DNA from 3 places in the Thalassotalea hakodatensis genome. Region 1 is predicted to be linked to each of the others. Evidence: riboswitches for the same ligand, from Rfam matches in the RefSeq annotation. Region 1 holds a riboswitch; each other region holds the start of a gene.
The links. Region 1 has a riboswitch for cyclic di-GMP ahead of QUE72_RS07905 (DUF3718 domain-containing protein). Riboswitches for the same ligand answer to the same signal wherever they lie in the genome.
Positions count from the first base shown of each region.

Region 1 (8,228 bases):
AATTCTGGCTATTTTAACCAGTGCAGTGTTTATTGTTTGGTTATTTAGAAAATTACATTTACCAGCTATTCTTGCTTATTTAGTTGCAGGGATGCTTGTTGGTGAGCATGGTTTAGCTTTTGCGCATGAGCATGTAGATTATGAACATTTTGCCGAGCTAGGCATCGTTTTTCTGTTGTTCACTTTAGGGCTAGAGTTTTCCTTACCTAAGCTAATGGCAATGCGACACTTAGTGCTAGCGGTAGGTTGCTTGCAAGTAGTGTTATCATTAATTTGTTTTACCATTATTTCACTCTTCTTTGGTCAATCCTTTGGCAGTGCTTTAGTGATAGGTGGTGTCATTGCTTTATCATCTACCGCGATTGTGATCAGACAGTTAAGCGAGTCTGGTGCCATGAAGCGAAAGTCAGGGCAAATAGCTGTAGCTGTTTTATTATTTCAAGATGTCGCCGTTGTACCATTACTGATTATTATTCCATTATTAGCACCAAGTACCGAAGGTTCGATGATAATCGCTTTGTTTGCTGCGCTAATAAAAGGGGTATTTGTTGTTGGTATTTTACTGGCCGCAGGAAAATGGATACTTCCTCGTTTATTTAATCTAGTTGCACAAGTTAGAACAGATGAATTGTTTGTATTAACGACTTTATTAGTCACACTTGTCGCTTCCGCATTAACGCAATGGTTTGGCCTTTCAATGGCGCTGGGTGCTTTTCTCGCGGGCATGATGTTAGGAGAAAGCCAATATAAGCACCAACTAGAAGCTGACATACGACCTTACCGAGATATATTGCTTGGTTTGTTTTTTGTGACAGTTGGGATGAAATTAGATATTAATGTGTTGGTGTCTTCACCTTTGACCATTGTCAGCTTGGTTGTTGGTTTGATGCTACTAAAAGTGGTCGTGATAAGAATTTTAGCAGTAAAAGCTGGTGAACAAGGAAAAGATGCTTGGGCAGCTGGGATCATGCTCGCACAAATGGGGGAATTTGGCTTTGTGTTAATTGCGCTTGCTACACAAGTCAATGTATTACCTCTTGATGTTGCTTCTTTATTGATTGGGGCAGGTATTTTGAGCATGGCGGTAACGCCATTTATGGTTGATAATGCTCGAAATTGGGGAAAGTGGCTAGCCAATGAACAAAAAACTGATCACGAAGACTTACAAGCATTTAAAGAGTTAGAAGTTAATACAGAACTGAAAGAGCATGTGATTATTTGTGGTTTTGGTCGTATCGGTCAAACGGTTAGTCGGTTTTTAAAACAAGAAGGTATTGATTTTGTTGCCATTGATATGGACCCCTTACGTACGCGAAAAGCGCGTGAAGCGGGAGAAAATGTGTTATTTGGCTCGTCCCGACAAACTGAATTGTTAGAGGCGGCTAAGTTGTCGACGGCTAAACTTGTCGTCATCGCGTTTGGTGAAGATAAACAGTCGATAGAAGTGATACGTAAAGTACGAAGTTTATCACCTAATGTACCTATTTTAGTACGAACTCGTAATGATGATCAGCTTGATAAATTACAAGCTGCTGGTGCAGATCAAGTAGTGCCTGAAAGCCTTGAAGGGAGCTTGATGTTGGTTTCACAAGTGTTGTCACTTTCAGGCGTGCCATTTTCGCATATCGTTAAACGAGTACAGAAGGAAAGGAAAAGTCATTACAGTCATCTGCATGGCTTTTTTCAGGGGGAACATACAGATATGAGCCCTGATGCTATGGACCGTATAGAATTTGCTAATGCGGTGAATTTAACTGGCCATTCTTATGCGGTAGGGCGAACCTTACAATCTTTGAACTTAGCCACACGCCGCGTAACCGTGGTTGCATTGAGAAGAGCTGGTTTTGAAACCGAACAGCCTGATGAAAATACCATTTTGTTAGCGGATGATACCTTGATTATTCGTGGCAAACCAAGACGTGTTGAGCGGGTTGAACGTTTTATGCATGAAGGGGGTTAGCGTAATACCAACTCGCATAAAGATTAAGTCAGTTCAGTGCGATGTCAGAGGTGGGAGAATAAGCGAAACGTTTGCAGGTATAGTTGTTCTACATCAAACACGTTTTGCGCAATTATCGCGCCTCTAACACGCTCCCAAAGGGCGAGTTTAAACGCTTCATAGCCTGTGTTGTTGATTTTAACAAGGACGCTACAAGGATGTAGCTTATTAGAGAACGCAGGAGCACGTTCTCCTGAATAACCATTCTCTGCAATCAACGCCGTGCCTCTAAAGCGTTTAATTCTCGCTGAATGACCGAATATTTATGCGAATTGGTATAATAGGTTTCTTTTGCTCAATCCCCATATCTCTGCATTTGCGTTAGCTTGAAAGATTTACTACGTTCATTTAAGCGATAAAAATTCACGAATACGTGTTTCGTTCTCTAGTGCATCTTGAAAGCCGAGTTTAATGAGTTGATGGCAATAGGTGCGATCAAATAACAGGTAGCTAATGATACTTGATTCAGGATCATTGCTGATGCCCATCGCCCTAAGAAGCAGTCGAATTGATATTGGCATTTGATGATAATGCTCTACTGCTATTGCATTGAAGTCGTGGCTTGGGTTTATTACTAATGTCTCTATTGATTTTAAGCCTTCTTGTGCTATTTTTTTTTCTTCTGGGATTAACGAAAGTGTTTTATTTACACGTTTGAGACGTTCTAAGTCACTTTGCAAAGTGTCTGAAAAAATGCCATCTAGTAAATGACCTGCGATGGTCGCGCTTGTTGGAGGATGTGGATTGTTTTCCTTAGGATGTAATGGTTCTGACGGTTGTTCAACACCGATAATAAATAGCTTCTCACCGCCTAAATGTATTGCAGGGCTCAACGGAGATAGTTGATGAATAGAGCCGTCACCAAAATGTTCTTTTCCAAGTTTGATCGACGGGAACAATAGTGGAATCGCTGCTGAAGCAAGTAAATGATCACTATTTATCTGACAGGGTAAGCCTTTTCGTTTAGCTCGAAACCAAGGAGAAATGGTTTCACTTGATTGAAAAAAACTAATGGAATCACCACTACTATAACTAGACGCAGTGACTGAAAGCGCGCGTAAATGTCCTTTTAATAGATTATTGTCTATACGCTGAAAGTCAACAACATCTGTTAGTAAGGCTCTTAATGGTGCATTGTTAAGTAAGCTGTGCGCCGATTTGTTTGCATAATCTGCTTGAAAGCTCGCTAATATACCACGGTATATATGACTAAATACACGAGCAGGGTCACTATGATATATCCTGCTTGTTGTTAAGTTCTTCCATACCCATTCAAGTTTTTTAACGCCAAGTTGAAAGCAAGATGCATAACAGGCTAAACCGGTTGAGTTGATCGCTCCGGCAGAGGTACCGCAAATAATTGAAAAAGGGATAGGGTGATGCCGTGGGGAAAATTTTGAAATTGCAGACAGCACACCAACTTGATAGGCAGCTCTTGCACCACCCCCAGTTAATACTAATGCGTTTTTTTCATGCTGGCGCGATCGGTACGTCACAAATTAATCACGGTATCTATTCTATCAATTAACGAGAGTTTATCGTTTATTTTAAAGATTACCAAGTTAAATAACTTGAGCTAGGGATAACAACTTACTTTCTAGCCGTTGTTTTTCCTTATTACTGCGTTAAATGTATTTGCAATAGACACGTTATTGACGCACAAATTTTCCTTGCACTAAGAAAAAACTCCGTGCTAGAACAGTGTGATAAATAAAAAGCTTACCGTTTCTGTTGATTCGCTAACTTCTTATCCCGAGCTCAGGTTAAATAATGTTAGCTGGGTTTAAAAATCGTTCTGTATAAACAATGGTAACCAACACGAACATTTAAATTAATAAAAGGCTTATAAAAGTAAAGGCTACTTTTGTTGAGTTGAAAAAAAAGCCAGCATTAGCTGGCTTTTTTAAGTCGACAGAAGAATTATAAACTAGTAAAGCTATTGATTTAACAAATAACGCCTACTAAAAAATAATTTTAGCTGCTAACGCGTTCGTTAGCGGCATCTATCAATGGTTGCGATCCACTCTGGAGATTTGCAAGGTTCTCTGAAACAACTTTCTTTGGTAGCTTACTTACTATCATAGAACCTGTTTCAACCGCACCTCTTGCAGAAGCAAATACCAGTAAGTTTTGACCATTACATTGAATACCATCAAAAACTCTGCGGATTTTGATTTTATTCGTTCTTAAAAATGAGCGCATACGCTTCTTATCATCTGCAGCTACATACTCACATAAGCTTTGAGCTATATTCGATGCTTCTGCTTTAGGAGCAGAAACGATAGACGTCATTGTTAACGCTGTAATAGTTGAAACTAGTAATAATTTTTTCATTTTAATAACCTTTAATTCAAGTTGAGTTTATTAAAAGAAAAAACCACAGGACGTACCTAATTGAACTCGGTAACTCCGCTGTCATAGATAAATTAAATTATCCTTAGACCGGTGGTTTTGCGTAACATGTTTTCGCATGTTTTGCCTTTTCTTTGTCAATTTCAGTATCACTAATTTGTAAGATAAAATCAAGTCTTGTGAAATTGGCAAGTATGTTGAATGTTAAGTTTTTACTATAAATGTATATTTTACAATGTGTTAGATATAACTTTCTCTTGTAGGATATATGGAAACATTACATATGACTTTCTAATTCTTATAAAAAAAGAGCATTAAAGCTCTTTTTTTATTATATTTACTAATAAATTTATTGGTAAAAGTTATATAAATGTCATCTCAGGTACATTTTCAGGTATAACAAGTTCACCAGCAGTTAACGCTTTAATCTCTTCTACAGATACACCAGGTGCACGTTCAACCAGATGAAAGCTATTATCTTTGATTTCGATAAAGGCTAAATCAGTTAGCACTTTGTTGATACAGCCTTTACCTGTTAATGGTAAGGTACATTGCGAGAGTAACTTAGATTCCCCGTGCTTAGACGCATGGGTCATAGTAACAATAATGTTTTCAGCACCTGCAACTAAGTCCATTGCACCACCCATGCCTTTAATCAACTTACCAGGGATCATATATGAAGCAATATTGCCCTGAACGTCAACTTCAAAAGCGCCTAATACAGTGAGGTCAACATGCCCACCACGGATCATAGCAAATGATTCTGCTGAATCAAAAATTGATGCTCCCTTAGCGGTGGTTACTGTTTGCTTACCAGCATTGATTAAGTCAGCGTCTATTTCGTCTTCAGTAGGAAATTGACCCATGCCAAGTAAACCATTTTCAGATTGCAACATGACTTCCATGCCATTGGGTACGTAATTGGCGACTAATGTAGGAATGCCTATGCCAAGATTTACGTAAAAACCATCTTGCAGTTCTTGTGCTACGCGTTGCGCAATTTGTTCTCTAGATAAAGCCATGTTAACTCCTTATGCGCTTCTAATTGTGCGTTGTTCGATGCGTTTCTCAAACGTCCCTTTAATGAGACGGTTAACGTAAATGCCAGGGGTGTGAATTTCATCAGGTGCTAACTCACCCGGCTCAACGATTTCTTCTACTTCAACTACGGTTATTTTGCCTGCAGTAGCAGCCATAGGGTTGAAGTTACGTGCGGTTTTTCTAAACACAAGGTTTCCGTATCGGTCTGCTTTCCATGCTTTTACGATGGCAAAGTCACCGGTAATGGCTTTTTCTAATATATAGTGACGACCATCAAATTCACGTTCTTCTTTACCTTCGGCCACAGGTGTACCATAACCTGTGGCGGTATAAAATGCAGGAATACCTGCGCCACCTGCGCGCATTTTCTCAGCGAGTGTACCTTGAGGAGTTAAGATAACTTCAAGTTCACCACTCATCATTTGTCGCTCAAACTCAGCATTTTCGCCAACATATGAAGCGAGTATTTTTTTTATTTGTCGATTAGGCAGTAATACCCCTAAACCAAAATCATCAACACCGCAGTTATTTGAAACAACGGTTAACCCTTTTGTGCCTTTACGTTTGATCTCTGTAATAAGATTTTCCGGTATACCGCATAAGCCAAAACCGCCAGCAATAACTGTCATGTTATCTTCTAGCCCTGCTAATGCTTCTTCATAGCTCGACACTACTTTGTCAAAACCCGCCATGATTAACTCCTTGCTAAATGTAAGATCAACGAGTGTTGCAGTTGATCATTAAAATTTGAATGATTATAAAAGTAAAGCTATTCGCATTTAGCTAAAAATGCATTTGAAACTTTTGAAACCGGTGCCTTGCCGAGTTTGTTACTGATATACCAGCCTGCTTCAAGTAAGGTATCGAAGTTAATCCCTGTTTCTATCGCTAAGCCATTTAGCATATAAACAACGTCTTCTGTTGCTACATTACCTGAAGCACCCTTAGCATAAGGGCAACCGCCTAAGCCAGCAATGGCTGAGTCGACAACACTTACGCCGTGTTGTAACGCGGCGTAAATATTCGTTAACGCTTGACCGTAGGTATCATGAAAGTGAACAGCAAGGTGCTTTACGGGGATTCGGGCGCTTACTGCCTGTAACATTTTATTGACACTGGCTACAGTACCTACGCCAATTGTGTCACCAAGTGAAACTTCATAGCAGCCCATTTTGTATAACTTTTCAGCAACCTCAGCCACTGTATCTGGTGCAATATAACCATCGTAAGGACAACCAACTACGCAAGAAACATAACCTCGTACAAGTATGCCATGTTGCTTTGCGGCACGAATAACAGGTTCAAATCGCGCTAGGCTTTCATCTATTGAGCAATTAATATTTTTTTGGCTAAATGCTTCTGAAGCAGCACCAAAAATAGCAACTTCTGAAACACCTGCAGCAAGCGCTGCTTCAAAGCCTTTTAAATTAGGAGTTAATGCCGCATACGTGACGTTTGTTTTTCGTTCTATACCTGCCATTACGTCGGAAGAGGTTGCCATTTGTGGTACCCATTTAGGCGACACAAAGCTTGCAGCTTCGATATAGCTTAATCCGGCGTTACTCAGTTTGTTAATTAACTGTATTTTATCTTTTGCGGCAACGAGTTCTTTTTCATTTTGTAAGCCGTCTCTTGGGCCAACTTCAACAATTTTTACTGATTTAGGTAGTGCCATCAGCCTTGCTCCTTGGGCGTAAACGCTAATAGTTCAGCGCCGCCATCTACCATATCGCCAGTTTGATAATAAACTGTATCGATTATGCCATCTGTAGGTGCCTTAATAGTATGCTCCATTTTCATTGCTTCCATGATCATTAATGGTTGATCTTTCGTAACCGTATCTCCTTGATTAATTAATACGCTGACCATGGTTCCGTTCATAGGCGCAGTTAAGCCGTTTGCATTATCTTCAGCGTTACTTAACCCACAATCAGGGCGTATATAAGTAAAATTAAACACGCCATTTGATCTATATAAACTGATATTATCGCCTTCACGACTTATCGTTGCTTGACTGCGATAACCGTCAATACTGGTAGAAAGTTCATCACCAACTATTGTTCCTTGACAGTCTAATGTACGTCCTTGAAATGCATGATGCTCAACAGTGATTATGTAGTAGCGTCGATTCCCCATTCGCTTTTGCTCAACAATAACGGGGTAGTGAGTGTCATTATGCGCTAATGTTAGCTTATGAATGTGGGCTTCATTAAGTCGCCAAGCATTGGTGTGATTCCAAGGAGAGTGAGGATCTGTCGTACTTTTAGCGTGTGTTTTAGAGCGTTCAGCTAAAGAGAGCACTAAATACAGAGCAGCCATTGGTAATTCGTTGGTTAGTGCTTGCTCGGTATCGTGAAAAATATCATCGTGATGTTTTTCGATAAAACCAGTATCAATATTGCGGTTTATGAACGCTTGGCAAGTTGCTAAGTTATATAGGAAATCGAGATTAGTGACCACACCATTAATACGGTATTCTGTCAGTGCTTTCGTTAAACGTTGTAGTGCTTTGTCACGATTTTCATCCCAAACAATAAGTTTAGCTATCATTGGATCATAAAAAACACTGACTTCATCTCCTTGGCGTACGCCGGTATCCACTCGAACATATTTGCTTTCTTGTGGCGTACGTAGAAAGCTTAAATTGCCAGTGGCTGGTAAAAAGTCATTATTGGCATCTTCAGCGTAAATACGTGCTTCAAAAGCATGTCCGTGGATCTCAAGTTGGTCTTGTGTTTTTGGTAAGGCTTCATCAGCTGCGACACGTAGCTGCCATTCAACTAGATCTTGTCTGGTAATTAACTCTGTAACAGGGTGTTCAACCTGTAAACGAGTA
Region 1 covers NZ_AP027365.1:1,800,141-1,808,368, forward strand. The annotation lists gene QUE72_RS07895 (monovalent cation:proton antiporter family protein) at 1-1,960, shown strand, start outside; gene QUE72_RS07900 (patatin-like phospholipase family protein) at 2,344-3,495, opposite strand; gene QUE72_RS07905 (DUF3718 domain-containing protein) at 3,974-4,333, opposite strand; cyclic di-GMP riboswitch class I at 4,399-4,489, opposite strand; gene QUE72_RS07910 (3-oxoacid CoA-transferase subunit B) at 4,714-5,373, opposite strand; gene QUE72_RS07915 (CoA transferase subunit A) at 5,383-6,084, opposite strand; gene QUE72_RS07920 (hydroxymethylglutaryl-CoA lyase) at 6,162-7,067, opposite strand; gene QUE72_RS07925 (acetyl/propionyl/methylcrotonyl-CoA carboxylase subunit alpha) at 7,067-8,228, opposite strand, start outside.

Region 2 (8,228 bases), 810 kb from region 1:
CGCCCTCTAAGGTGCCTGGCGGTTGTGAGGCAATAGCGGCATGAGCTGGACCGCCACCACGACCAATTGTACCACCTCGACCATGAAATAATTTAAGTACGGTGTCATGGTTTTTAAACACATTAACTAAAGCTTCTTGAGAATGATATTGACCCCAAGCGGCAGCCAATACACCTGCATCTTTAGCTGAATCACTGTAACCAATCATAACAAAGTGTTTGTTATCACAGCGACTTTTGTATGCATCTATTGTTAATAATTCATCCATAACTTTAGGCGCATTATTCAAATCATCCAACGTTTCAAATAAAGGAGCAATCGGCATTTGCCAAGAAACATTGGCAGTTTTTAAGAATAAGTTTACTAATAAAACGTCGCTGACTTTACTCGCCATAGAAATGATGTAAATTCCCATCACTTCCCTAGGTTGTTTAGCGATAAAGTCAAAAGTGTCGAGTACTTCCTGTGTTTCTTGGCTCCACGCCTTATTGGGGATCAAAGGTCTTGGGTTATTAATTTCAGTCAACAAAAAGTGAATTTTTTCTTCTTCAGACCATTGAAGATAATCACCCAAACCTAATGACGTTAGAATTTCTGCTAATGCCGTATCATGACGCTCACTGTGTTGTCTGACATCAAGTTTTACTAATGAAATGCCAAAGCATTGAACTTTTCGCATTAAATCGATGATATGAGAATTCGCTATGCGTGTTAAACCAACGGCTAATAAGCTGTCTCGGCACTGTTTTAATGGTAAATATAATTCATTAGAACTTGCGATCGCACCATCGGTATTGTTTGACTCTAATAACGATACTGAGTGCTGTAACTTTTCAATCACAGGTTTCAATGCTTGTCGGTATGGGCCTAACTCATTGACATCATTTTCAATTAAATCAGGTGTTGCTTTCCCCATAGAAAGTTCTAAATATAAGGTTTCAAAATCTTGTAGGTATAATTGAGCAGCCATTAACCTTGCCTGTAGAATAGCTTGCTCACTTAATTTTGCGGTAACAAACGGGTTGCCGTCACGATCACCTGCCATCCAGCTAGCCATCGTTAAAGGCACGCATGTTTCAGGTAACGGCTTGCCTACTTTTTCTTGGCTAAATTGGTCTAGTTCACGAACAAAATCAGGAACAGCATGCCACAAACTATCGCTGATGGTGTTCAATCCCCAGCGCGATTCATCTAATGGAGAAGGGCGGTTATTACGTATTTCTTGTGTATGCCAAGCTTGTTCAATCAGTTCATTAATGCGTTCACCTAGTTCATTCTCATTATTGTCGAGTGCTTGAGCAATTTCATGATATTTATGAATAAAAGTACGACGGTTAACTTCGGTAGGGTGAGCTGTTAACACCAATTCAATTTCTAATTGTGAAATTGCTTTTTCAATAATATGTGCTGGTTTATCGCTCAACTTTTCTTTTAAGTCGTCGAGTGGGTGTGGCAAGTCGAGCTCTGCGAGGCCTTTGTCACTTGCGGTGTATTGTTGCTCTGCAATATTAGCTAAGTTAAGAAATTGACTAAATGCTCTTGCATGTACAATAAGTTCATCAGCGTCATACCCGCGAAACTTTTCTTGTAGTTCGGTTAACGCTTGTTCATTGCCGTTAGACACTTCTTTTGATAGATGGCGAATAGCTTCAATGTCATCAACCCATTGCTGCCCTTTATCATTAGCGATGGTTTGGCCGAGCGCTTCCCCTAGTTTTCTAACGTTATTGGAAATTGTTTCTAGCATATCAACACCTAAATGTAATTTTATTACAACAAATTGTATTTCTCTACTTTACGCAAAAAACCTGATTAATCCAACGAAATATTGATAAATTGTGTTTATTTTGAAAGTTGGTATAAATAAAAAAGCCAAAAGTGGTGTTTAATTACGTCATTTTGGGCGTTAAAAGCGTTATGGTAACTATCCTAATTATTGCTGATAATTGAACCAGATAGTGATTTGATGCGTTAAACCAACTTGGTTAAAAGTAGACTAATACTTATTGAATGAGCAAATAATTGACGTGTAAACAAAGTAAAATGTTAAATTAATCTGTAAGGTTATTGTTGTTCAGAAAAATAATGATAACAGTTTGATGCATATTAAACATATTCACTTGGCCTGTTAAGGAGTAACAAACCAAGTGAAAAAATAAACGTTACGCTGAACAGTTAACGTTTAACTCTGTGAAGTAATAGCAGTGCTAAACTAAACAGGGCAATACTTGCGGGCGTTGGTACCGAAGTAACATCAAAAGTAATAGCCATGCCTTGTAGTTGATCTAACATCGTATTATCAAAACTAAGTACTTCAAAACCATTAAGCAATGACAAAGTTTGTTGGCCTGAACCTACTGCTGTGAATGCGATAGTAGCAAGTACAAATTCATTACCTTGTATGGCTGTGATGGTGGGTTCATCTGCAAATAAATCAGCATAATCTTCAAGATAAAGTGAACCATCTATACTGTCATCAGCATGAGAGTAGCTGCCGAAGCCATCATCAAAGCCTTGACCAAATTGCCAACTTGTTAACGCTAATGCATTGTCATCAAAGTTCATTTCTCCTGCAAACCCGCCTAAGGTATAAGGAAAGTTTTTAGCGACAATCGTTGCGGTGACGGTATCACCTTGTTGATACGATGTTTGATCTAATTTAAGTTCTATAAGGGTTGCGTGGCAATTTAACGTGAAGAGCGTAAGCAAGCTAATAATAAATGATTTCATAGTGTTTTCCTTTGGTTATTGGACAATTGTACAGCGAGCTTGGTCACATAATGACATCATGCTGCGAATGTCTCGTCTATCAACGATACCGTCTTGGTTAAAGTCATATTCAAGTGATAAACTGCCTTGTTGGCGCAACATACGACTGAAAGCTGCAATATCTCGGCTGTCCACTTGTTGATTTCCGTCGATATCAGCAGGGTTATTTTCTACGGCTTGGCATTCGCCATTGCCAGCAATAATACAGTCTAACCACTCGTTAAATTGTGCATCGAAATTAACGCCCCAAGTGGTAATAATGTCTTGATAAGGTGTGAAGTTAGGTAGCTCAGGTTGTTCTTCATTTGGTTGGCCGCAAGTCCAAACCCAACTGCCGCTTGCCCATTCACTGTCGTCATAGGCCCAGTACCAATTATTTTCGATGGCTTCTGTTTTCGATTTCCAACCCCAATCAAATGCACATTCAGCAGTTGAAACTACATATTTGGCTGCACGAAACGTAGGTAACAATGTGTTATCAATATCAGCACGATTTTGTTCCATCATAAAGCGTGTTGCTAAATAGCCCCAATGATAAATTCTCTCAGTATTGCCATTGGCATAAGTGGTTTGAAATAGCTCACTTAACGCGTAGGTTTTATTTGCAGCAGCGGCTAGTGCATTGCTGTTGTTGTTAGGTTGAGAAAGATACTCAGCTAACCCTTCACTCCACCAAACACTGTTATCAGCTTGATCTGAAAAGCTGCCCCACAGGTTGAACCTTCCATCAAGGTAATGCACGTATTCATGTTGTAAATTCCACACTTGAAACGTTGGTAGCCAGGTTGCTTGGTGGGCAATAAAGCGTGCTTGATTACCTGGCGTAGCAGGCTCACCTTCTAAATACATACCGCCATTATCAGTACTGATTCCGAAGAAGGTTCCTGCGTAATTGTCATAATCAGTGTATGAACTAAAAATAACAACTTCTAAATCAGTATTATGATCATTGCTTACTGGTGTATCTTTAGCCGTTTGAAACATTTGATGAAAAGCTGTTTCTTGTTCGGCAAGTTGCACACAAATTTGATCGCGGTTTACTTCATCAATAGGTTCTTGATAACGAAGCTTCAGGGTTGTGCTACAGGTGTGGCTGCCAGATAAAATCGTTGCTTCTAAATCGAAGCTACAGGCATTGCCATAGAGATCACAGTTCTGTGAATCATATGCTATCACAGCCGTTTGTGCCTTTAACCAACCCATACTACCCGCGCCTTGGTAATCGTAGTTATTTAGTATGGTGATAATGGCGGGTCTAACGGTATCGGCAATCGTGCCGCCAAATTTTAAAAAGCGGGCGAGTTCATTAACACTATCACCCCATTGATATTCCCGTGTGTGACCAACAAGCCATTGACCTTCGTTTAATACAAAAGAAGATAAATTGGTAAGTAACTCAGGTTGATTTTGTACTAATTGTTCTAATGCGCTGGCATCTTCACTCGAGGTATTAAATAAATGTGTCAAGATCTGGGTAACACCATTTTCTTCATAATAAACACCCCAATCATCAGCACGGTTTACGGTTGAAGCATAGCCAAGTAAGCTTTCTGTTAATCGCGTTAAATAGGGTAGGTTATTAGTACCAGAGCTACGTAATAAAATGAGCATCTCATATCTGACCATAAAATCTCTGGTTGCTTCGCCGTTATAATTAACAAAGTTTTCACCTGAAATGTATAGGTTAAATGCTTGCTCAAGCGTATTGGTAAACTGACTATCGAATACTCTATTTGTGCCCCACTCAGCCCAGAACATAGCACGTAAGTAAATGACTAATTTTTCTAATTGAGCAGCCTTTGTGGTGTCAGTTCCGTCATAACCAGTAGAAAGTAGATCTGTTATGGCATCAGCAATGGTTTGTAAGCTTTGATCTGAGAATACAGATGTGCCAACTAGGTTAGCGTCAAATAATCCATAAAGACATGAAGTTAAATCACCATTAACTACGGCATTCACTAGAGCACCATCTGATAATGATTGTAATTCATTGGCATTGGTACAACCGCTACTTTGCATTGCTTTAATCGGAGAGCGCATTGAGCGATTAAGCGTTTTTGGATCAGAGCGATAATGATCGTTTAGTGTTTGTTTTGTCTGTAGTAATAGTTCGAATTGTTTTGGTGATATTTGCCTAGGGGGGCTGATATCTTGTTGTTTACTATCTTGTAACTGTTTTGCTGCATGTGATGTTAGCAAAGGCTTTGCTGAAGTTTTAGAAAGTATATTTGGTGTGATTTGTTCATTAGCAAATGCTGTATAACTTAAACAGGCGCTAACAGCTAAACCAGCACAGAGTATCTGTTGTGGAGTTTTCACGTTGTTTCCTTTTTTTATCATCGTTATTATAATTTGTATATAAAATACAGCTGTAAGTATATTGTATAAAATATAATTATCAATGATTTGTTAATAGCGTTAATGCATTGTTATAAGGTGTAGAAAATGAATTAAAGTTTTTATCTTTTTAATCAATTAATTAAATGGATAATATACATTTTAATGTGAAAGTTGTTTGATGGTTTTTTAAACAAAACGATCGTTTTGTTGACGCAAAACGTATTAAAGATTACTATTAATTCGATATTTGTAAAAGGCAAGTATGGTGAAACCCATATACGCAAAGCTTCCGACCTAAGGTAAATACTATGGTAGCGGGGTTGCAGAGAATTGAGCTTACCCAATCCTTGTCTGTTGTCATCATTACATTTTGACGTTAATAGTTTTTGTAAATTATATACAAACGAGGATCATCACTTGAATTATCAACTTATTCAACAAGCTAAAGTGTTAAGTTTTGCTGCATTACTGGGATTGAGCAGTGTTTCAACAGCAAATATTTATGACTTTCAAAATAAAGCGACCGGTTTTACCAGTGATAATGCACATTTTTCATTGCTTGGTATGGCTAACAATAGTGTACTTGCCCATGAAAATTCGATGTTTTCTATTCCGATTGATGACTTGAATCAACAAGGTCGTATCTTTGAAGTTATCAGCGATAATAATGCTGTTACAGGTGTTTTTAATCAGAACGAACTCTTTGTTTATGTCAATGAAGTTGATGAAGATGTTGCTGTTACGGTTCGAGTAGTTAGCGCAGCTAATGTAATGGCAACTGAATTTTCATTAACTATTAATGTGGTCAATAAGCCTACGTTGGCAATTGATACTTATGCTGCACCACAATTTGTTTCTGCGGATCTTGGCGGGGTTATTGTGGGTGAAACTAAACAATGGCTTACCGGTATTGCCGGTAATACTTATTTAGGAAACTTTGCTCGTCGTACAGGCATTGTTGCTAATACGCCAATTGCTTCAGGGTTTTCTCAAAATAATGCACCGGTGTTCTCATTGGCTACTGGCACAGCTTCTGGTCAGCTAATTCCAGTGATTAACCGAACAAATGCTTCTACACCGCTGTTTTTTGCCAGTAACAATATTGCAGAATCGTTTATTGAACAACCAATAAAATCTGCTGTTCCATTGGCTCTGATTTCGCTGGGTAAAGAAAAAGCTGCCTTACTGGCTAAACAAGCTGTTGAACGAGTGTTTCGTCAAGAAAATACCAACTCTACGGGAGGCTCTGGCGAAGAAGAGCTAAATAACGGTTCTGTGACCGATAATAACTTGGGTAATTTGCCAATAGGCGGTGAAGAGCAACAACAAGGTCAAGGTAACGGTGGTGGAGATCAAGGCAATGCGGGAGGTGCGTTTAATAACCGTGGCAGTTCTACTGGTGAAAATGGAAATCAAGATCCAGTAAATCAGAACAAGGGTTTTGTTCAAGCACCAAATTTTTCAGATGATAATAGCCCGAAGCCCACCGATATGAATATTGAAGTAGTGAAAATATCAGAGCCTCATTCTTTCGGGATAATGTTACTTGCTTTAATTACCGGATTGTTTATGTACAAACGTAGAAGGTTAACGAAATAACAATATATACCAATTACAACAAGGTATGCTTTTGATGTAATTGGTATCTCGACCTATCTTTTTCTCTGGTGTAGTTAGTCAGTGTTAATAAAAGCACTAATAGGGTGATGGGTAGGTTTTTAACCACTGATCTATCTGATTAAGTGTTGTCTCATTTAATGAAAGTTCGAACGCAGCAATATTCTCTTCTAATTGCGCCATACTGGTTGCACCAATAATGGTTGAAGTAACCCCTTTTACTTGATTTACCCACGCGAGCGCTAGTTGAGTTGGCGAAAGGTTTATTTGCTTAGCAATATCGCTGAGGCTTTGAACTGCGCTTTCAACGGCCGCAGTATCTCTAAACAATCCATGTCTTTGCATTAAGGTCCATCTACTACCTTTTGGTCTACTTCCGTTTAAGTATTTACCTGTTAGCGCGCCAGAAGCTAATGGTGACCAAGGTAAATAGGCAATATCTTCGTGGATACAGTTTTCGATTACATACGGCCAATCTTTGGTATGAAGTAAATTAAATTCATTTTGTACTGAAACAACTCGCGGTAAATTGTGCTGCTCGCTTAGTTTGACATATTGATTTATTCCCCAAGGTGTATCATTTGATAAACCGCAATAGCGAATTTTTCCTGCGGCAACACAGTCGGCTAACCCTTGCAGAATGTCATGCATTTTCTCAATTTCTTCAGTCGCGTTCACGTCAGTGTAATCAACCATATTTGGCCAATGTTTAGCAAAGTGAGGAGAGGTGTAATTCGGCCAATGTAACTGATATAGATCAATATGATCGGTGCTTAAGCGCTTAAGTGAATCATCAACTGCTTGAATAACCGCTTTCCGTGTTATCTCTGAGCCACCCCGTATGTATGAAAGTCCAGGGCCAGCCGCTTTTGTAGCAATGACTAAATTTTCTCGGCGTGAAGGATTAGCTTGTAAATAATGACCAATAATACGTTCAGTTTTACCATAAGTGTCAGCGGTAGGTGGTACTGCGTACATTTCGGCGGTGTCGATAAAATTCACTCCGTGATATTGCGCGTAGTCTAGTTGTTCATTGGCGTCTTGTTGTATATTTTGTTTACCCCATGTCATGGTACCTAAACAAACATTTGATACTTCTAATGAACTACTACCTAACCGAACATACTTCATAAAAACTCCTAAAACAATAATCTACATGATTAATCAAGGGTGGATAAATCACCACGAGTGACAGGGAAGCCAAGGTGCATCCAACCAAAAATACCTTCCCACAAAACGGCTGTTTTTGTAAAACCTTTATGTCGTAATTTATTGACTACATGATCAGCGGCAGCACGCGGGCATGAACAATAAGCAACAATTTGAACGTCTGTAGGGATGTCTGCAATCATAGCATCAAGATCTGCATAATAAGGTAATGGCACGGAACCTTTAATATGAGCGGTTTGCCATACCGAGGTTACACGAGTATCAAATAATACCATTTTCTGTTTTTTTTCTAAGGCTTTATATAGGTCTTCAGCCATCACATATTGATCATC
Region 2 covers NZ_AP027365.1:2,610,504-2,618,731, reverse strand. The annotation lists gene ppc (phosphoenolpyruvate carboxylase) at 1-1,747, opposite strand, end outside; gene QUE72_RS11505 (cohesin domain-containing protein) at 2,176-2,730, opposite strand; gene QUE72_RS11500 (collagenase) at 2,746-5,088, opposite strand; cyclic di-GMP riboswitch class I at 5,355-5,437, shown strand; gene QUE72_RS11495 (hypothetical protein) at 5,527-6,708, shown strand; gene QUE72_RS11490 (aldo/keto reductase) at 6,805-7,857, opposite strand; gene QUE72_RS11485 (c-type cytochrome) at 7,887-8,228, opposite strand, start outside.
Region 2: linked by a shared signal. The riboswitch ahead of QUE72_RS11495 (hypothetical protein) and the one ahead of QUE72_RS07905 (DUF3718 domain-containing protein) in region 1 are both predicted to bind cyclic di-GMP.

Region 3 (8,228 bases), 1.9 Mb from region 1:
TACAAAGCCCGTAATATTGCTGCGGTAACCTTTACCAATAAAGCCGCACGTGAAATGAAAGAACGAGTGATAAAAATGCTTGGCCGTGATTTAACCCGTGGATTAACGGTTTCAACCTTTCACTCGCTAGGTCTTGATATTGTTAAAAGAGAAATAAAAACCTTAGGTTACAAACCCGGCTTTACCTTATTTGATGATCAAGACACACTCGCTTTACTTAAAGAGTTAACCGATGAACAGTTCGGTGGCGATAAAGACTTACTCAATAAGCTACAAAGCATGATATCTAACTGGAAGAATGATTTACTCCTTCCAGACGCAGCCATTAAACAATCAAGTGATGCTGATACGTTACAATATGCTGAGTTTTATCAACAATACCATCTACATATGAAGGCATATAACGCCTTAGATTTTGACGATTTAATTTTAATTCCCACTTTACTGTTAAAAAACTATCCTGAAGTGAGAGAAAGATGGCGTAATAAAATTCGTTACATGCTAGTTGATGAATATCAAGATACTAATACCAGCCAATACGAATTAGTTAAACTAATTACCGGAGAACGCGGCCGTTTAACAGTGGTCGGCGACGACGACCAATCTATTTATTCTTGGCGAGGCGCTAAACCACAGAATTTAGTATTGCTGGGGCAAGATTATCCTACGTTAAAACTGATTAAACTCGAACAAAATTACCGCTCAAGTGGTCGTATTTTAAAGTGCGCGAATATTCTTATTGCTAATAACCCGCATGTTTACGATAAATCATTATTTAGTGAACTTGATTACGGTGTCGAGTTGCGGGTATTGCAGACAAAGAATGAAGAACATGAGATTGAACGGGTGGTGGGTGATTTGATCGGTCATCGCTTTTTAAATCGTAGTCATTATAAAGACTACGCCATCCTTTATCGTGGCAATCATCAGTCACGATTGTTAGAAAAAGCATTAATGACTAACCGTATTCCATACAAGATTAGTGGAGGAACCTCTTTTTTCTCACGCGCTGAAATAAAAGACGTCATGGCATACCTACGTGTATTAGTAAATCCTGATGATGATAATGCCTTTTTGCGGATAGTGAATGTACCAAAACGAGAACTCGGCCCAGCAACACTAGAAAAATTAGGCAGTTACGCAAATAAGCGCCAAATTAGTATGTTCGCTGCCAGTTTTGAATTTGGCTTAGAACAGCATTTAACGGGTCGAGGCTTAGCTAAAATGCAAGCTTTTACACGTTGGCTGGTTGAAACTGCCGATAATGCAGAAAGAGGCGATACCGCTGCGGTGCTGAGAAGCATGATCCGCGAAATTAACTATGAAGATTGGTTATACGATACTTCCCCTAGCGCAAAAGCAGCAGAAATGCGGATGAAAAACATAACTGAATTATTCAGTTGGGTTACGCAAATGCTTGAAGGAACAGACGATGAAGAGCCAATGACTTTGCCTCAAATTGTGACACGTTTAACGCTTCGCGACATGATGGAACGTAACGAAGAAGAAGAATTTTCTGATCAAGTGCAATTGATGACTTTACACGCGTCAAAAGGTTTAGAGTTCCCCTATGTCTATTTAATTGGTATGGAAGAAGGGCTTTTGCCTCACCAAACCAGTATTGATGAAGGGAATGTAGAAGAAGAAAGACGCTTAGCTTATGTGGGGGTTACTCGCGCTCAACGAGAGCTTACCTTCACCTATGCCAGAGAACGCAGACAGTTTGGCGAGGTTTCACGCACAGAATCTAGCCGGTTTTTACATGAATTGCCACAAGACGATCTTAACTGGGAATTAAAAAAGGCAACAAAAACGCAAGAACAAAAGCAACATACTGCTAAAGCAGGTGTAGCAAATTTACGCGAGTTGTTAAAAAACAAAGGCCAATCAAAGTAAGTAACCTGAGCTCGGGATAACAACTTACTTTCTAGCAGCTGTTTTTACACAAATCTGAGGTTAAGTAGCATCAAGCAATTTATTCAAAAGGGTTTATTACTCTTCGCTTTCAGGGTTTTCTAAATAATAAAAAATTGCTTCGGTAAATGTGATTAATGCAGCAATATTATTTTCTGACCACGCTCTGTTAATATGGGGTTTCATTGCCCCAATTTGGCCTGTGAATCTACGGTAACTGTCTTTTTGATAGCTTTCGAAACATTTTTTCGTAATTTTATGTAATTTTCCTTTTTCACGCAGGGCTTCAGTATAAATTACTGCATAATTGTTGATAAAGGGATGTAATAAATCAAGAAATTCTGCATCAATTTGTGTATCTCTTTCTTGTAATTGCCGAGCTCGATTTTTCACTACCTCTTCATTTTTACGTGCGATAACCGCTACAGATTCTAACAACACTTTGGCTTCTTTCTTAGCGTTATTCCTCTCCCGTTTTGCAGCAATCAACTGCTGTTGAAGACCTTCAGCTTTAAAATAAAAATACACACTTACCGCTATAAATATGGCTAAGACAGCCAATAAAAACATCATCATAAAACCTACACATTAAAACGACTATCAGGAACAGTTGCATCACTTATTCGCGATAAAAAGATATATGGGTCGATATCTTGCACACTGGGAGACTGGCAATCGTACCGAACTTTTAATGAAAACTCACCTAGGTTTGCAAAGAATTGTAGTTTAACTGCTTGGGCAAGCTTTTCTAAATTTTGCTGTAACTCTTCTGGCCGTTGATGTGGTGCCAAAAATAAATACTCGCCATCGTTTATCACCCCTACTTGAACAAACTCTTCCTTAGCGTTGTAAATTAATTCAAATAACGCCAATGTGACTTCTGCGACGGTTTTTTTATTAAACTGAAACGTCAGTTCATTCCAATTTTCAATCGTGAAGTAACCTATAGTTAACGGGTACTCGAATTTTCGCGCCATTTTATAATGATATTGGTACAGTTTTTTACTGTAGCTAGGTCCAGCGATATAGTCGATAGGCTTTTCCGCTTCTTCATACACGTATTTTAATTTAAGTGCTCTTAGCTTTACTCCTAACCAAAGACAAAAAACAAACAAAACAATAACAAAAAATATCAATAAACTAATCAGTTTTTGTTGTTGTTGATATTTGAATTGATATTCTTGCGTTAAGGTTGATTGGTTGGCAAATTGTAATGAAAAATTCCGACTTTTTTGGCTTGTAGCGTGATTTTTTTCCTCTTGAAGTACATTTTTTTCGCCGTAATGTTTAAACACTTTTTCCTGCTCAGTATATTGAAAATAAGCAGCTAAGGCTTTATCGAATTGACCAAGATCACGGTACATTTTTGCCGCCATTAAATGTAACACAATTTGCTTTTCCGTCAGTTCAGTTGAAGCAGAAATACGTTGAGCTTTCGTTAAATACCTATAACTTTCTGACTTGTTATTTAATGTTTCATGCACTCTTGCTAAATCTAATAAAACGGTTAAATACGGTTGCGTTAAATTGTAACCACGAAAACCCAATTCAGCTTTATTAAATAAGTTTAACGCTTGTTGATAATCTGTTTGTAAAAAATGTACTTTCCCTAAGCCCGACTGAGCATAAGCAATACGAATAGGGGCTTGTTTCTTTTGGGCGTAGGTTAAGGCTTCCCAAAAGGCATTGTAAGCATCGTCTAACATGCCCAATGATAAATAAGAACGCGCTAAGTGATAATAGGTTTGATCAATGTTAGCCACTTTATTCAACTCAAACCTAAGTTTTAACACCTTATTATATAAAGAAATAGCGGTATTATCGTCTCCCAAATAATAATGCGCGTTAGCCAATAAATTAATTAAAGAAATACGATCTGACAACCTAGGTTGCTCAGCAAGTAACAGCTCAATGCGTTCAATATCAGTTAATGCATTATCATGTTCAGCTAATAACGCGTTGGCCATCGCCCGATAACTTAACGCATTGATTAATAACTCAACATGGTTAAGTGCTTGTGCCTGTGACACCGCTCGTTCAGCAACTTCTTTGGCGCTATTAAACTTACCTTTGTAGTAATATCCTGCTGCAACTTTTAGTAAAAGCCTTAAATTTATTTGTTGGTCAACGCCCAATAACGTGACCCCATCTTGAGCAAATTGTAATGACTTTGCGAGATCGCCAGTATTTGTCGCTGCATCTGCAAGTAAAGTAAACACTTTTGCCAACGTGTTATTATGGTACAAATGACGTTGCTTAATAACACGCTGAGAAAGTGTTAATACACTTTGATAAGGCATTGATTCTCTATCGCCCTCGTAGAAACGATTAACGTCAGCAATATTCTGTAATATCTCTGTACTGGCTGTATCTTCCGCCAGAAGAGACGCGCTAAAAACATACAAAAATACACTGTAGAAAAACAATTTATAAATCATCGGATGAGTTTTCAATTCCCTTTATTTCAAGGGTTTAATTTAAAAAACAAATAAAGTTTACCATATAAACAATATTTATGGTTTACAAGAAAAAATCTATGAATATAATGTCTCTTGAGCTACTAAAGCTCGATAAGGGCAAATCTAGCGAAAGCTAGAGACGCAAAGTTACCGGTCTACGGGGAAACCTATGGCAGCGGAACTACCGAATTTAGACATAGTGGGGGCTTGTCTATTGAGGCTTTTCCTATGTTATATCTTTCTTTTTAGCACTAGCTTTGCGTGCTCCCTTGTCCCCTTAAACCTACTACACCGTTTACGCTTAAATTTTTTATTCACCGAAGTCTCAATGAACAACATTAATGCCATTCCGTCTAAGAAAGTGATCGCTTAGCGAGAATTTATACCAATTGAATTTAAGATTTGATCAACTTAGAACTTCATCGGCAACATAAATTTGTTTATTCTACTATCGTCCATGCAGCGCTAAGCATTCACTCCTTTGGGTGGATTGGTATTATTTATTTCCATTTATTTGCGATTAACGCTAGCACTTTTTTATAAATTACTAGAGAATGAACTTATAACAATAACAATTTATTTTTCGTATTTACTGAGGGGATGGGTAATTTTGCAATACCATGATTCCATCAAAAAAGCAGAGCAAACATCAACACTGACTATAAAGCAGTTGCAGCAATGGCATCTTCCTGCATCTCCAATAAATTACGCCATCTGTTATGAATATATTATTGGTAAAAACCCAACGTTAAACCAACAAATAAAACAACATTTATCCTTAGGCAAAAAGCTAGACGAATATGTTATTCAAGAGCTATATAAACAATATATTTTAGGCCAAAGTACGTTTAGGGAAGAAATTGTTACAGACATCGATGAATTAGTAGATAGTTTAGCGAATAATAATCAACAGTCGATGAATTGCGCGAATACTCTGTTGAAAAAGCTTGATCACAATATCGTTAATCTGAAATCTAATAATCAAAAAGCCATTACTGGCGCTATTCAACAAATCGAACAAGCGTCAAAAAGTTTTCGTCAGAAGCAACAGCAACTTTCTAACCAACTGATAATATCTAAAAAGCAATCACAGTTATTAAAAGCTGAACTGGCCGAGATAAAAAAAGATATTTACCTCGATCCGTTAACGGGTTTATATAATCGCAAGGCATTAAATAAAAACTTAGAACAATGGACACTTGAAGACCCTAACAAGCAAGTGGCGGCTATTGTTGTTAATGTTGATAAGCTATCTTTAGTAAGCGAAAAGTTTGGCGGTTTAATAAGCGATGTATTATTGTCAAAAATAGCCAACAAAATTGGAAGTTATGTAGGTGATAGCGGTTTGCCTGTACGTTCCGGTCATGATGAGTTTTTAATTTTATTACCCGAAGTAGAACGTAATATTGCCAGTGAAATTGCCGAAAAAATACGCCAAGGTGTTGAAAAGCTTCGCTTCGTAAGTAGCAAATCTGGTGTCAGGTTGCCCCATATGACGATCTCAATGGGAGTAAATGATTTTACCTTATCGCAGAATATCGATACGGTACTTAATTATACACGTACTTTAGTAGTCGATATGCAGCGCCATAGCAGTAACAAAATTACTGTTGCTAGCTAAACTTTTTTTCATTACGTGTTAGCTTTTCAGCTAATAATAACACCGTATTTTCACTATAAACTTCGATGTCATGTTGTCGTAGTAGCTCGGTCGTTAAACCCATCCCTGATATTTTGCTACCAGTAAACCGCCCGTCATAAATGCTATTGCTTCCGCAAGAAGGGCTAGATTCTTTTAATAAGGCGTATTTAATCTGTTGCTCAAGACAAATCGACAGCGCGATATTTGCCCCTCGGGTAAAAGCGTGAGTCACATCTTTTCCTGATACATCTATTACTAAATTGTCCTTTAACACTCTTTCAGCCGGCGCTCTAGGTGTTGATAACCCGCCCGCCACTTCAGGGCACACCTTCACTAGCCTACCTTCATGCTGCCATTGTTTGAACGTTTTATTGACTAACTGCTGATGTCCACCATCGTATCTAACCAGATCTCCCATTAAACATGCACTGACAAGAATTTTTTCCATTATGCATTACCTGTTAAATAATCATATAAGGGGTTAATATTTTTCATTGCTGTTGAATCAAGTGCCTCGAACCAAATAGATTGACTGTAACATTCAAAATGCAACCAATACACCGAATCAAACCAACAGACTTCATAACTAACACGATCAGCGCCTACGTGTGTACTTTTTAGTGTTAATTGTTCATTGCCGCTCGATATTTCTGAAAATATTTCGGGAATGTCTTCTTGTTCCCAAGTAAAAGGTGATAACGACTCAACTTTTTCAGTATCAATGCTTATAACATCATTTTGTTGCTGCCACTTTATTTTATTAAAAAACCAAGACAATTGATTTACCTCTAGGAAATATTGATCTATTGCATATAATACAAAAAAATCTGAGACAGCTATGCTGTTTTTTCATATAATCTGGCTAGGCAATTAAATTTTCTAATCAAAGATAGAGAGATATAGGCATGAAAATATTTACGTTAGCAATTGCTGCTACTGTGATGATGGCATCTCCGGTTTTCGCAGGCGATATCGCCAAAGGTAAAGAAAAAGCAGCAACCTGTGGCGTTTGCCATGGTGCAACGGGCATATCTACAACGCCAATGTACCCTAATTTAGCAGGGCAACAAGAACAGTACCTTTATAAGCAATTAAAAGACTTTAAATCAGGTGCCCGTAAAGATCCGATGATGACAGGTATGGCAATGCCTTTAACTGATGAAGATATGAAAAACTTAGCGGCTTATTACGCGAGTTTAAAATAATTTCTCTTTAAAAGCGCTCCATGAGCGCTTTTTCTTACCTTACTTATCGATTACTTCATTTATTACACTTAAAAACGGCGCACCATAACGTGCTAACTTTGTTTGACCTATCCCTGAGATATTGAGCATTTCTGTCGGTGTTTTCGGTTTAAAGCGCGCTAATTCCGACAACGTCGCATCATTAAACACAATATAAGGCGGTATGTCTTCGCTGTCTGCCAAGGTTTTTCGCAACTCACGCAGCTTGGCAAATAATACACGGTCATATTGCCCAGATTGTTTATCCTGCCGCCAATAACTGGCTTTTTGTAATCTAGGCGTTGCTAAACTCAAGGCTTGCTCACCGGTTAAAACCGAACGAGAGGCTTGCGTTAACATCAGCGCTGAATGGTTCGCTATATCTTGTTGTAAGTAGCCTAAATGTATCAATTGGCGAATAATCGCGTACCAATACCCTGGTGTTTTATCTCGACCAATACCAAACGTTGATAATTGTTGATGCTGTGCCTGAGCAATGACTTCTGTTAACTGGCCACGTAATACATCAATAATATAATTTGCATTATGTTGTTGATTACTACGATATACGCACGATAACACCATTTGAGCAACCTTCAAGCCATCAAATTGACTTGGTGGGTCTAAGCAAATGTCACAATTGCCACAACCTGATGTGGTAAATTCCGCAAAATAATTCAGTACTAACTGCCGACGACACGTTTGAGATTCAACAAAATCATTTACCGAGGCAAATCTTAATAACTCTACGTTACGCTTATGTTCGTTTTCCGTTTCTTGTATGCGCTTTTGGATACGCGAAACATCTTTTTCATCGTGTAAATATAGCGCCTCTGCATTAAGGCCGTCTCGTCCTGCCCGACCAATTTCTTGATAGTAGGCTTCTAGGGTTCTTGGTGGTTCAAAATGAATAACAAAGCGGATATTCGGCTTGTTAATACCTAAACCAAAAGCAACGGTTGCCACCACCACTTGAATATTATCTTTAGC
Region 3 covers NZ_AP027365.1:4,161,367-4,169,594, forward strand. The annotation lists gene rep (DNA helicase Rep) at 1-1,896, shown strand, start outside; gene QUE72_RS18440 (hypothetical protein) at 1,993-2,490, opposite strand; gene QUE72_RS18445 (tetratricopeptide repeat protein) at 2,496-4,319, opposite strand; cyclic di-GMP riboswitch class I at 4,480-4,562, shown strand; gene QUE72_RS18450 (diguanylate cyclase domain-containing protein) at 4,984-5,994, shown strand; gene QUE72_RS18455 (DUF523 domain-containing protein) at 5,987-6,463, opposite strand; gene QUE72_RS18460 (DUF3630 family protein) at 6,463-6,792, opposite strand; gene QUE72_RS18465 (c-type cytochrome) at 6,921-7,220, shown strand; gene recQ (DNA helicase RecQ) at 7,260-8,228, opposite strand, start outside.
Region 3: linked by a shared signal. The riboswitch ahead of QUE72_RS18450 (diguanylate cyclase domain-containing protein) and the one ahead of QUE72_RS07905 (DUF3718 domain-containing protein) in region 1 are both predicted to bind cyclic di-GMP.